DNA from 2 places in the Kitasatospora sp. NPDC114501 genome. Region 1 is predicted to be linked to the other one. Evidence: riboswitches for the same ligand, from Rfam matches in the RefSeq annotation. Region 1 holds a riboswitch; the other holds the start of a gene.
The links. A riboswitch is a leader RNA that binds a small molecule or an ion and turns the genes downstream of it on or off. The one in region 1 is predicted to bind cyclic di-AMP.
Positions count from the first base shown of each region.

Region 2: another riboswitch for cyclic di-AMP. It lies ahead of ACZ7RU_RS02710 (C40 family peptidase); the one in region 1 lies ahead of ACZ7RU_RS33765 (M23 family metallopeptidase).

Region 1 is NZ_JBVKDS010000023.1:22,287-27,439, forward strand. Features, by position in the region: gene ACZ7RU_RS33755 (GNAT family N-acetyltransferase) at 1-165, opposite strand, end outside; gene ACZ7RU_RS33760 (hypothetical protein) at 208-1,083, shown strand; gene ACZ7RU_RS33765 (M23 family metallopeptidase) at 1,147-1,977, opposite strand; cyclic di-AMP (ydaO/yuaA leader) riboswitch at 1,990-2,148, opposite strand; gene ACZ7RU_RS33770 (YiaA/YiaB family inner membrane protein) at 2,344-2,634, shown strand; gene ACZ7RU_RS33775 (alpha/beta fold hydrolase) at 2,752-3,579, shown strand; gene ACZ7RU_RS33780 (TetR/AcrR family transcriptional regulator) at 3,628-4,194, shown strand; gene ACZ7RU_RS33785 (ATP-binding protein) at 4,498-5,153, shown strand, end outside.
Region 2 is NZ_JBVKDS010000001.1:576,203-581,355, forward strand. Features, by position in the region: gene ACZ7RU_RS02700 (NYN domain-containing protein) at 1-409, shown strand, start outside; gene ACZ7RU_RS02705 (C40 family peptidase) at 609-1,646, shown strand; cyclic di-AMP (ydaO/yuaA leader) riboswitch at 1,984-2,133, shown strand; gene ACZ7RU_RS02710 (C40 family peptidase) at 2,144-3,277, shown strand; gene ACZ7RU_RS02715 (C40 family peptidase) at 3,506-4,552, shown strand; gene ACZ7RU_RS02720 (hypothetical protein) at 4,732-5,153, shown strand, end outside.

The DNA.
Region 1 (5,153 bases):
GAGCTCGACCTGGTCGGCGCACTCCTCCCGGTCGCTCGGCCCGAAGGGCAGGTGGCGGGTGACCTCCGGGTCGCCGAACAGCGCGTGCAGCGCGTCCACGTCGCGCTCGGTGTGGTGGTACTCGCGGACGGCCAGTCGCGGGCCGGCGAGTCGTACGGGGACCATGGCTGCCGACCCTATCCCCGCCCGGCGGCTACCGTTCGGACTATGAACGACGAAGACCTGCGGCTCGCCCCGCGCACCAAGGCCGCCGACCTGCTCGCCTGGGCGGCCGAGCAGGGCCGCGCGCCGGTGGCCGAGGGGCCGCTGCGCGCGGTGCTGGCGCTGCTGGAGCTGGGCGAGGGCAGGATGCACGACGGCTGGCCCGAACTGACCTCCGACGCGGTGGAGCACCTGCTGTACGAGCGGCTCCACCTGTACGTCCAGCCCGCGCCCGAGGAGGACCCGCTGGCCTACGGGGACGCCGTCCGGCTGCTGATCGACCACCAGCGGGCGGCCCGGCGGCTGAACGCCAAGCGCCAGGAGCGGCTGCACGCGGAGGCCGAGTGGCAGGGCGAGGTCGCGGCCGGGCTGCTGCGCCGCGCCGACCTGGTGACCTGGCCCCGGCTGTACGCGCTGCTGCTGCACGCGCACGGGGTGGACGTCACGGACGGAGCGGCGGTGCGGGACTGGCTGGCCGGCTTCGCGGAGCTGTCGGAGGAGGAGCGGCTGGCCGCGTACGAGGCGCTGGTGCCGGCCGGCTGGCTGGACGAGCCGGACGAGCAGGGCTGGGGCCCGGGCCGGGTGCTGGCGGTCGGCATGGCCACGGACGGCGCGCGGCTGCTGCTGGAGCAGGGCCTGATGCGGCGCAGCTACCGCAACCTGGCCGAGCTGACCTCGCTGGGGCGGCCGATGCCGGACGAACTGGCCGGGGACTTCGGGCGGTTCGAGGAGGCGGCGGCCGACGCGGCGCTCGACCTGTTCGGCGGGTGGACGGTGCCGGGGCTGCCGCGGCTGCTGGTGACGGAGTTCCCGGAGCTGGCGCCGGAGCCGGGCCAGGAGGAGATCGAGGCGTACCTGGCGCAGCTGCCCGCCGAGGAGTGAGCCGGCGCGCGAAGGCCCCGGCCCCGGTGCTGCCGTTCCGGGGCCGGGGCCTTCGCGGGTGCGTCAGAGGGTGAGGCCGCGCTGCTCGAGCCAGGGCTCGGGGTCGACCGGGGCGCCGCCGCCGGGGCGGACCTCCATGTGCAGGTGCGGGCCGGTGACGTTGCCGGTCGCGCCGACCTTGCCGATCTGCTGGCCGGAGACGACCTGGCCGGAGCCCTTGGTGATCGAGGAGAGGTGGCAGTACCAGATCTCGGTGCCGTCGGGCAGGGTCTCGACGATCCGGTAGCCGTACGAGCCGGCCCAGCCGGCCGAGGTGATGGTGCCCTGGCCGAGCGCGTAGACCGGGGTGCCGGTGTCGGCGGCGAAGTCCAGGCCGGTGTGCAGGTGGGCCCAGTAGCGGGCGCTCTGGCCGTAGTGGGCGGAGAGCCGGTACTCCTTCACCGGGAGGGTGAGGGCGGCGGCCTTGGCCCGCTCGGCCTCCTCGGCGGCGCGCTTGGCCTCGGCCTCCTTGGCGGCGGCCTTGGCCTCCGCCTCCTGCGCGGCCTGGAGCCGGGCGGTCTCCTCGGCGGCGGTGCGCTGGCTGTCGGCCTGGTGCTGGATGCGGGCGGCGAGCGCGAGGCCGGGGTCGGCGGAGAGGGCGACCGGGGTCTCGTCCGGGGCCTCGACGGCGGGGGCGGCGGCCGGGGTCGCCGAGGCGAAGCCGGTGGCGCCCAGGGTGGCCGCGACGGCGGTGACGCCGAGCAGCGGGGAGGCTCCACGGGTCTGACGCGGCATCCGGTGGCGGTTGGTCTCGGCCTCCGGGCCGAAGGCCTCGGGGCCGTCCGTGCCGGGGTGGTCGAGAAGCTGGGTGCCGGCTGCGGGGCCGGGGTGTGCCGGGGTGTGCGTCGACGCCACGGAGGCGCGCTCCTTTCCTTCCTTCGCGCCTACCGGGTTAGCTGACGGGTTCGGAGCAGGAAGGTCTCCTACGGCCGGGCCGGGGCCCCGCCGATTCACCCCAGGGAACGTGGTTCCCCGGCTCCCTGACCTGCCCGGGGGCCGGTCGGTGGGATTAGGCGACGGCGCACGGTGCCGTCTGGGTACGGCGTTGACAACCGCGCTGCGTTATCAAACGTTAATCCTAGGAGGCTCTGATTCCAAGCCATCCGTTCCGAGCAGCTTACGTCCAGGTGATCGGACGTCAACGAACGGCCCCTCATGCACGGCCCCATCTGAGTACGCCTACTCATGTGCGGCCCGACCGGGCGGCCGCATCCTGACGCCATGAGCGCACCGATGCAGAGCCGCACCACGGCCGCCTACTACATCCAGGCCGTCCTCTCCTTCGCCGTCTCGGGCACCGCCCTCGCGGCCGGGATCGCCTACCTGCCGGTCGGCGGGTGGACCCGGGCCTTCCTGGGGATCGGCCTCCTCTACACCGTCACCTCCGCGTTCACGCTGGCGAAGGTGATCCGGGACCGCCAGGAGTCCAGCGAGATGGTCACCCGGGTGGAACAGGCCCGGCTGGAGAAGCTGCTCAGCGAGCACGACCCGTTCAAGGTGGAGGGCATCTGACCACCCCCTTCCCCGGCTCGGCCGTCGACCGCTTGACGGCTAAGGCTATTAGCCTTAGCTTTATGGCTATCGGCGGCACCGCCGATGCCCCGCACCGGCGGCCCGAGGAGGACCACCATGAACGGCAGCACCACCCCGAGCACCCAGTACCTGACCGTTCCCGGCGGCCGGATCGCCTTCGACGACACCCGGCAGGGCGGCGGCACCCCCGTCGTCCTGCTGCCGGGCATGCTCGACAGCAGGACGACCTACCGGCACCTGCGCCCGCTGCTCGTCGCCGCCGGCCACCGGGTCGTCACCATGGACCTGCGGGGCTTCGGCGAGTCCTCCATCGCCTGGGACGACTACGGCCCGGCCGCCCTCGCCGGCGACGTCCTCGCCCTGCTCGACCACCTCGGCATCGAGCGCGCCGTCCTCGCCGGGAACTCCTACACCGGGGCGACCGTCGTCAGGGCCGCCGGGGACGCGCCCGAGCGGGTCGCCGGGATCGTCCTGCTCGACGCCTTCGTCGAGAGCCCGCCGCCGGGCCTCCTGATGCGCGGCGTCATGGGCCTGATGAGCGCGGCCCTCGTCCACTGGCCGGCCTTCTGGGGCTTCTACCTGCGCAAGATGGCCTTCCCCGGCGCCAAGCCCGCCGACTTCGACGCGTACGTGGACGGGCTGGTCGCCGCGCTGCGCACCCCGGGCCGGAAGGCCGCCACCCGCGGGTACGTCCACGGCGACTCGGCGCCCGCCGGCTGGACGGCCGCGGTGCGCTGCCCGGCGCTGGTGGTCATGGGCAGCAAGGACCCCGACTTCCCGAAGCCGGAGCTCGTCGCCGACCGGCAGGCCGCCGCCCTGGGCGCGCGGAAGGTGATGATCGAGGGGTCCGGGCACTACCCGATGGCCGACAACCCGGCGGCCACCGCGGACGCCCTGCTGCCGTTCCTCGCCGAGCTCGGCTGAGCCCGCCCGCCCCCGACCCGACGCCACCCGTACGGAGAGCCCGAACCCATGCCCCGTGTAGGACTGACCCCCGGCCAGGTCGTCGACCACGCCCTCGCCCTCATCGACGAGCAGGGCGCCGAGGCCCTCACGCTGGCCTCGGTCGCCGCCCGGGCCGGGGTCGCCACCCCCTCGCTGTACAAGCACGTCAGCGGCGGCCTGGCCGAACTGCGGCGGATGATCGCCGTCCGGGTCACCGGCGACCTGGCCGACCGGCTGGCCGAGGCGGCCGTCGGGCGCAGCGGGGACAACGCCGTCGCCGCCGTCCTGCGCGCCTACCACGCGTACGCCACCGAGCACCCGCACCGCTACCAGGCCCTCCCCCAGGCGCCGCAGCCCGACGACGACCTGACCCGGGCGGCCGCCCGGCTGGTCGGCGTGATCATCGCCGTGCTGCGGGAGTACGGCCTCGACGGCGCCGAGGCGATCCACGCCGCCCGCACCGTCCGCTCCCTCGCCCACGGCTTCGCCTCCCTCTCCACCGCCGGCGCCTTCCAGCTCGCCGAGGACCTCACCACCACCCACGACCGCCTCATCAGCACCCTCACCACCGGCCTGCGCGGCTGGCCCGTCTGAGGCCCGCTCCTCCTGCCAGTCGCCAGGGGACGCGGTACCGCCCCTGCACCGGGCGGCGCCACTTCCGCAACACCCTGCACACAGGCCCCACACATCGCAGGGCGCGATCCGGCCGACCGGCTCGATTCCGAGGGCGGCCTCCGGGGCCGGTCAGGCCGATGGGAGGCCCCGTCAGGCGGTGGGATCGGGGTCGAACGACTGGCGATTGACGCCGAATTGACTCGATATTGACGAGATCCGGTCACTTGGCGAGATCCGTTCACACCTTCGTAGGATCATCACCCTAGAATTCGCCGCGTGACGATGACTCAGTGGTCCGTAACGGCAACCGGCGTGCTCGCCGTCCTCGCCCTCGTGGCCGCCGCGCGGTACCGCGCCGTATCCGTCACCCAGCGCCGCCGCGCCGACCGGCTGCACGGGGAACTCCTCGCCCTCCAGGACCAGCTGGCCGTCGAACTCTCCCGCCGCGGCGCCGAACTCGCCGCCGTCCAGCAGGAGCAGGAGCACACCGCCTCCACCCAGCGGGCCTTCCTCAGCGTCGCCCGCCGGATCCTGGTGATGGCCCACGACCAGCAGGCGCTGCTGGACGAGATGGAGCGCACCCACGACGACCCCGCGCTGCTGGAGGGCCTGCTCAAGGCCGACCACGCGGCCGCCCAACAGGCCCGGCTGGCCCAGACCCTGGCCGTGCTGTGCGGCGCGCGGGCCGGCCGGCACTGGCCGGAACCCGTCTCCCTGGAGGACGTCGTCCGCGGCGCCCAGTCCCGCATCCTGCCGTTCCAGCGGGTGGTGGTGCGCAGCCGGACCGAGACCGCGGTGGTCGGCGCCGCCGCCGAGGCGCTGATCCACGCGATCGCCGAGCTGCTGGACAACGCCACCCGCTACTCCCCGCCCAGCACCCAGGTGTTCGTCACCCTGATGCCGGTGCACAACGGCGCCGTCATCGAGATCGACGACGG
Region 2 (5,153 bases), on a different contig from region 1:
GGCGCTGCTGGACCAGCTGCTGGCGATCCCCCAGGTGCACCTGGTGGTGGACGGTTACAACGTGACGAAGACCGGCTATCCGGCACTGCCGCTGGAGCAGCAGCGGATCCGGCTGCTGGGCGGGTTGGCGATGCTGGCCCAGCGCACCCAGGCGGAGGTCACCTGTGTGTTCGACGGGCAGGACCTGGACGTCCCGGTGATCATGGCGCCGCCGCGCGGGGTCCGGGTGCGGTTCAGCCGGACCGGGGAGACGGCCGACGAGCTGATCCGCCGTCTGGTGCGGGCCGAGCCGCAGGGCCGCCCGGTGGTGGTGGTGTCCACCGACCGGGAGGTCGCGGAGGGCGTGCGGAAGGCGGGCGCGCGCCCGGTGGCGTCGGTGCTGCTGCTGAACCGGCTGGCCCGGCCCTGACCTGGGTCGGCTAGCATGACGGCTGGTCAGCGGTTCGTCCGGAGCGGTGTGCGGGTCCCGTGAAGTCAGCGTGGGGACCGGGGTTCACGCCTTCGGGGGAGTAGCAAAACGGTTAGATCTTCACTAGGGTCTGGCGTCAAACCTATTTTCCGGAATCTCATCCCATCAGGTGAGCCCGTAGAAAGAAGGAGCCGGTCCCTTGGCCTCCCACCGCCGTCCCAAGCAGCCGAGCCGCGCACGGATCTCCGTGCTCACCGCCGCCGCTGCGACCGCGGTCGCACTCTCCGCCCAGGTGGCCGCGCACGCCGCGCCGCAGCCGGACAAGACGGACGTCAAGGCGCAGATCGACCAGCTCCAGGAGGAGCAGGAGCAGGCGGCGGAGAAGTACAACGGCGCCAAGGAGCGGGCGGACCAGCTGCGCAAGCAGGCCGACCAGCTGCAGGACCAGGTGGCCCGCGGCCAGGAGCAGATGACCCAGCTCCAGGGCGGCCTCGCCGAGGTGGCGGGCGAGCAGTACCGCGCCGGCGGCATCGACCCGTCCGTCCAGCTGATGCTCTCCTCCGACCCGTCCGGCTACCTGGAGAAGGCCTCGACCGTCCAGCAGGCCAGCACCAGCCAGGCCGAGGCGCTCAAGGGGCTGCTGGACCAGCAGCGCCGGCTGGACCAGCAGAAGGCCGAGGCGGCCGCCGTGCTCGCCTCGCTGGACAGCACCACCAAGGACCTGAACCAGGCCAAGGCGGACGTCAACACCAAGCTGAAGGCCGCCCAGGACCTGCTGAACTCGCTGAGCGCCGCCGACCGCGCCGCGCTGCGGGCCCAGCAGGCGCAGGACGACCGCGCCTCGCGCGGCAGCGCGCGGGTGGACCTCGGCAGCCTGCCGCCGGCCAGCGGCTACGCGGGGGCGGCGGTGGCCAAGGCGATGAGCAAGCAGGGCTCGCCGTACGTGTGGGGCGCCACCGGATCGACCACCTTCGACTGCTCGGGCCTGATGGTCTGGGCGTACGGGCAGGCCGGCGTCTCGCTGCCGCGCACCTCGCAGGAGCAGGGCCACTACGGCACCCGGGTGCCGTCGCTGGACCAGGCCCAGCCGGGCGACCTGGTGATCTACGGCCCGAGCATGTACCACGTCGGGATGTACATCGGGAACGGCATGGTGGTCCACGCGCCGCACACCGGTGACGTGGTGAAGGTGATGAAGGCCGACGCGATGCCGATCAACACCATCCGCCGGGTCTGACGGTCCGACACGCCCGGGACGCCTGTTCGGGTCCTGTGAAAAGCGCCACCTCCGTTGCGGGGGTGGCGTTCGGCTTTCCGCCCTTTTGCGACCGCATGCTGAGAACCGATCAGCCTTGTGTGCACCATTGGTCACCATCGGTCATCTTCACAAAGGAACTTGGGTAATCTTCCGTCTTTTTTCTGACAAGGATTTGAACGGATCACGGTTCAGTTACTAGGGTCATGCTCCGAACCACCGCACTGTCGATCGCCCAGCCAGGGTGGCGGCGGTGGTTACCGCCGAGTTCGCAAGGCAGCGGGGCAGGTCGAAGCGACTGCCCGACAGGGGAGCCCAGTGACTGGGGGCGCTGCGGAGCGGAGCCGGGGAACCACGTTCCTCCGGGGTGAATCGGCGCCAGGTCGGCCGAACGGCCGTGAGGCGTCGTAGGGCATGCTTCCGGCCCGAACCCGTCAGCTCACCCGGTAGGCGGACGTAGGAAGAAGGAGTCCGCCTTCGTGGCGTCCCATCGTCGTCCCAAGCCCGCCGGCCGCGCCCGGGTCTCGATCCTGACCGGCGTCGCCGCCGCAGCGGTCGCCCTCTCCGCGCAGTCCGGCGCCCACGCCGACCCGCAGCCGACCAAGGAACAGGTCAAGGAGCAGGTCGACCAGCTCAACGAGCAGGCCGAGGTCGCGACCGAGAACTACAACGCCGCCCAGGCCAAGCAGCAGGAGCTGGAGAAGCAGGTCTCCGGCCTCCAGGACCAGGTGGCCCGTCAGCAGGCCCAGGTCACCGAGCTCCAGGGCGGTCTGGCCGAGATCGCCGGCGAGCAGTACCGCAACGGGGGGATATCCCCGACCGTCCAGCTGATGTTCTCCTCCAGCCCGGACAGCTTCCTCAGCCAGGCCGACGCGCTGAACCAGGCCGGTGCCACCCAGAAGGGTCAGCTGAAGGAGCTCCAGGAGCAGCAGCGCAAGCTCGACCAGGACCGCAACGAGGCCCAGGGCAAGCTCGCCGAGCTGGAGTCGACGACCCAGCAGCTGAAGACCTCCAAGGAGGAGGTCCAGGGCAAGCTGAAGGCCGCCCAGGACCTGCTCAACACCCTGACCGAGCAGGAGCGCCAGGCACTGCGCCAGGCCGAGGAGAAGGCCGCGGCCGAAGCCAAGGCCAAGGCCGACGCGGCCGCCCAGGCGCAGGCGCAGGCCGACCGCGCCTCGCGCGACAACACCCGCGGCAACCTCTCCGCTCCGTCGTCCACCGCCCCGACCACCACCGCTCCGGTGAAGGTGGCCCCGGGCAGCTCGCGCGGTGCCGCGGCCCTCGCGGCCGCCGCGTCCAAGGTCGGCAGCCCGTACGTCTGGGGTGCCACCGGCCCGAGTTCCTTCGACTGCTCCGGCCTGATGGTCTGGGCGTTCAACCAGGCGGACGTGTCGCTGCCGCGCACCTCGCAGGCGCAGGCCTCGGCCGGCGCCCGGATCGGCACGGACCTCTCCCAGGCCCAGCCCGGCGACCTGCTGATCTTCTACACCGACGCCCATCACGTCGGCATCTACGCCGGCAACGGCCAGGTGCTGCACGCTCCCAAGCCGGGTGCGTCGGTGCGCTACGAGGCGGTCACCAACATGCCGCTGACCGGCATCGTGCGGGTCTGATCCCCGCTCTGCCGCTTCCAGGCCCGGTCTTCCCCAGGGAAGGCCGGGCCTGCGGCTTTTCCGGCGGGTCGACCTGATGTCCGATTAGGGGTCGAATATTCGGGTTGGGAGGGGTTTGGACTCGCTTGCCCGGACTCGCTAACGTCTGCCACCGGACTCCCGCTCGACGGCCGCCCGTCCCGGTGCGGCGGTGGGAGCCCGCGCCGCAGGATTGGAGTCGCTGCCGCCATGCCCGTGCACCGTCGTTCCCAACTGCTCGCCCGGGCGCTGGTGCTGACCACGGCCGCCGCCACCGCGCTGGGCGTCGCCGCCGGGGGTCGCGCCCAGGCCGCCCCCGGCAGCCCGGACCCGGCCGACCGTCAGGACGTCAAGACCCAGGTGGAGCAGCTGTACGACGAGGCCGAGCAGGCGTCCGAGAGGTTCAACGCGGCGCAGGAGGCCCAGCGGCGGCTCCAGGGCGAGACCACGGTCATCCAGGGCGAGATCGCCCTCGCCCAGGACCGGCTCAACGAACTGCGCGGCGACCTGGCGACGGTGGCCGGGGCCGAGTACCGCGGCGGCGGGATGACCCAGACGGCTCAGCTGATCCTCTCGCCCGACCCGGAGGACTACCTGGCCCGCGCCCGCACCCAGGGCCAGGCCGCCGCACGCCAGCAGGAGGCCCTGCACGAGCTGGTCACCCGGCAGCGCCGGCTCGACCAGCGCCGCACCGAGGCGGCCGACAAGCTCGCCGAGCTGGACCGGACCCGCCGCTCGCTCGCCGAGAGCAAGCTGGAGATCCAGCAGCGGCTGGCCAAGGCGCAGAAGCTGCTGAACGGCCTGGGCGCCGCCGAGCGGGCCCGGCTGACGGCCCAGGACGCCCGGGACGCCGAGCAGCGCGCCACCCGGGGCACCGACCGGCTGGACCTCGGCACCGCCCCGCCCGCCTCCGAGCGCGGGGCCGCCGCGCTGGCCGCCGCGGTGCGGATGATCGGCTCCCCGTACGTCTACGGGGCCACCGGGCCGCACGCGTTCGACTGCTCCGGTCTGATGTACTACAGCTGGCGGCAGGCCGGAGTGACCCTGCCGCGCACCTCGCAGGCCCAGGCGTACGCCGGGCAGCGGATCAGCCTGTCCGAAGCGCGACCGGGAGACCTGGTGATCTTCTACCGGGACATGCACCACGTCGGCATGTACGCCGGCGGCGGCGTGATCGTGCACGCCCCCCGCCCGGGCGCCAAGGTCCGCTACGAGAGCGTCACCGCCATGCCCGTCTCCGGGGTGGTCCGGCTCTGAGCGCCCCGCCGTCCGGCCCCGCCGGCCCCACGGAGATACCCCGCCCCGGCTCCCGCCCCCGCCGGGCGCTGTCCCGGCGGGGCGCGCTGCTGCTCGCGGCCGGCGGGCTGGCCCAGCTGTCGCTGCCGCCGGCCGCCCCGGCGGCGCCCGCGGCGCGGTCGGCGGACCGGCACGCCGAGGTGGCCGCCGCGCTGGCGGAGCGGGCCCGCTCGGCGCCGCCGTGGGCCGGGCTGCCGGTGGCCGAGGCGGGGTACCGCAACCTGGTGCTCGCCGCCTCCGGCGGGCCGGGGCGGCTGACCGCCGCCGCCGACCTGGCGGTGCGGGTCGCCGGGTACGACGAGTACCCGGTGGTGTACCCGCGCCGGATCGAGCTGGTCCGGGCCGGGGACGGCTGGCGGGTCGAGCACGAGGAGGGCGCGGGCGGGCCGCCCGCGCCGTGGGACTTCGGGCCGGTCCGGTCCGCGCCGGGCGCGCACTGCCTGGTGCTCGGGCCGGCCGCCGGCCCCGACCCGGCCGAGCTGGTCGCGGTGGGGGACCGGGCGGTGCCCGCCGTCACCGAGCTCTGGGGCGGCGCCTGGCCGGGCCGGCTGCTGCTGGAGCG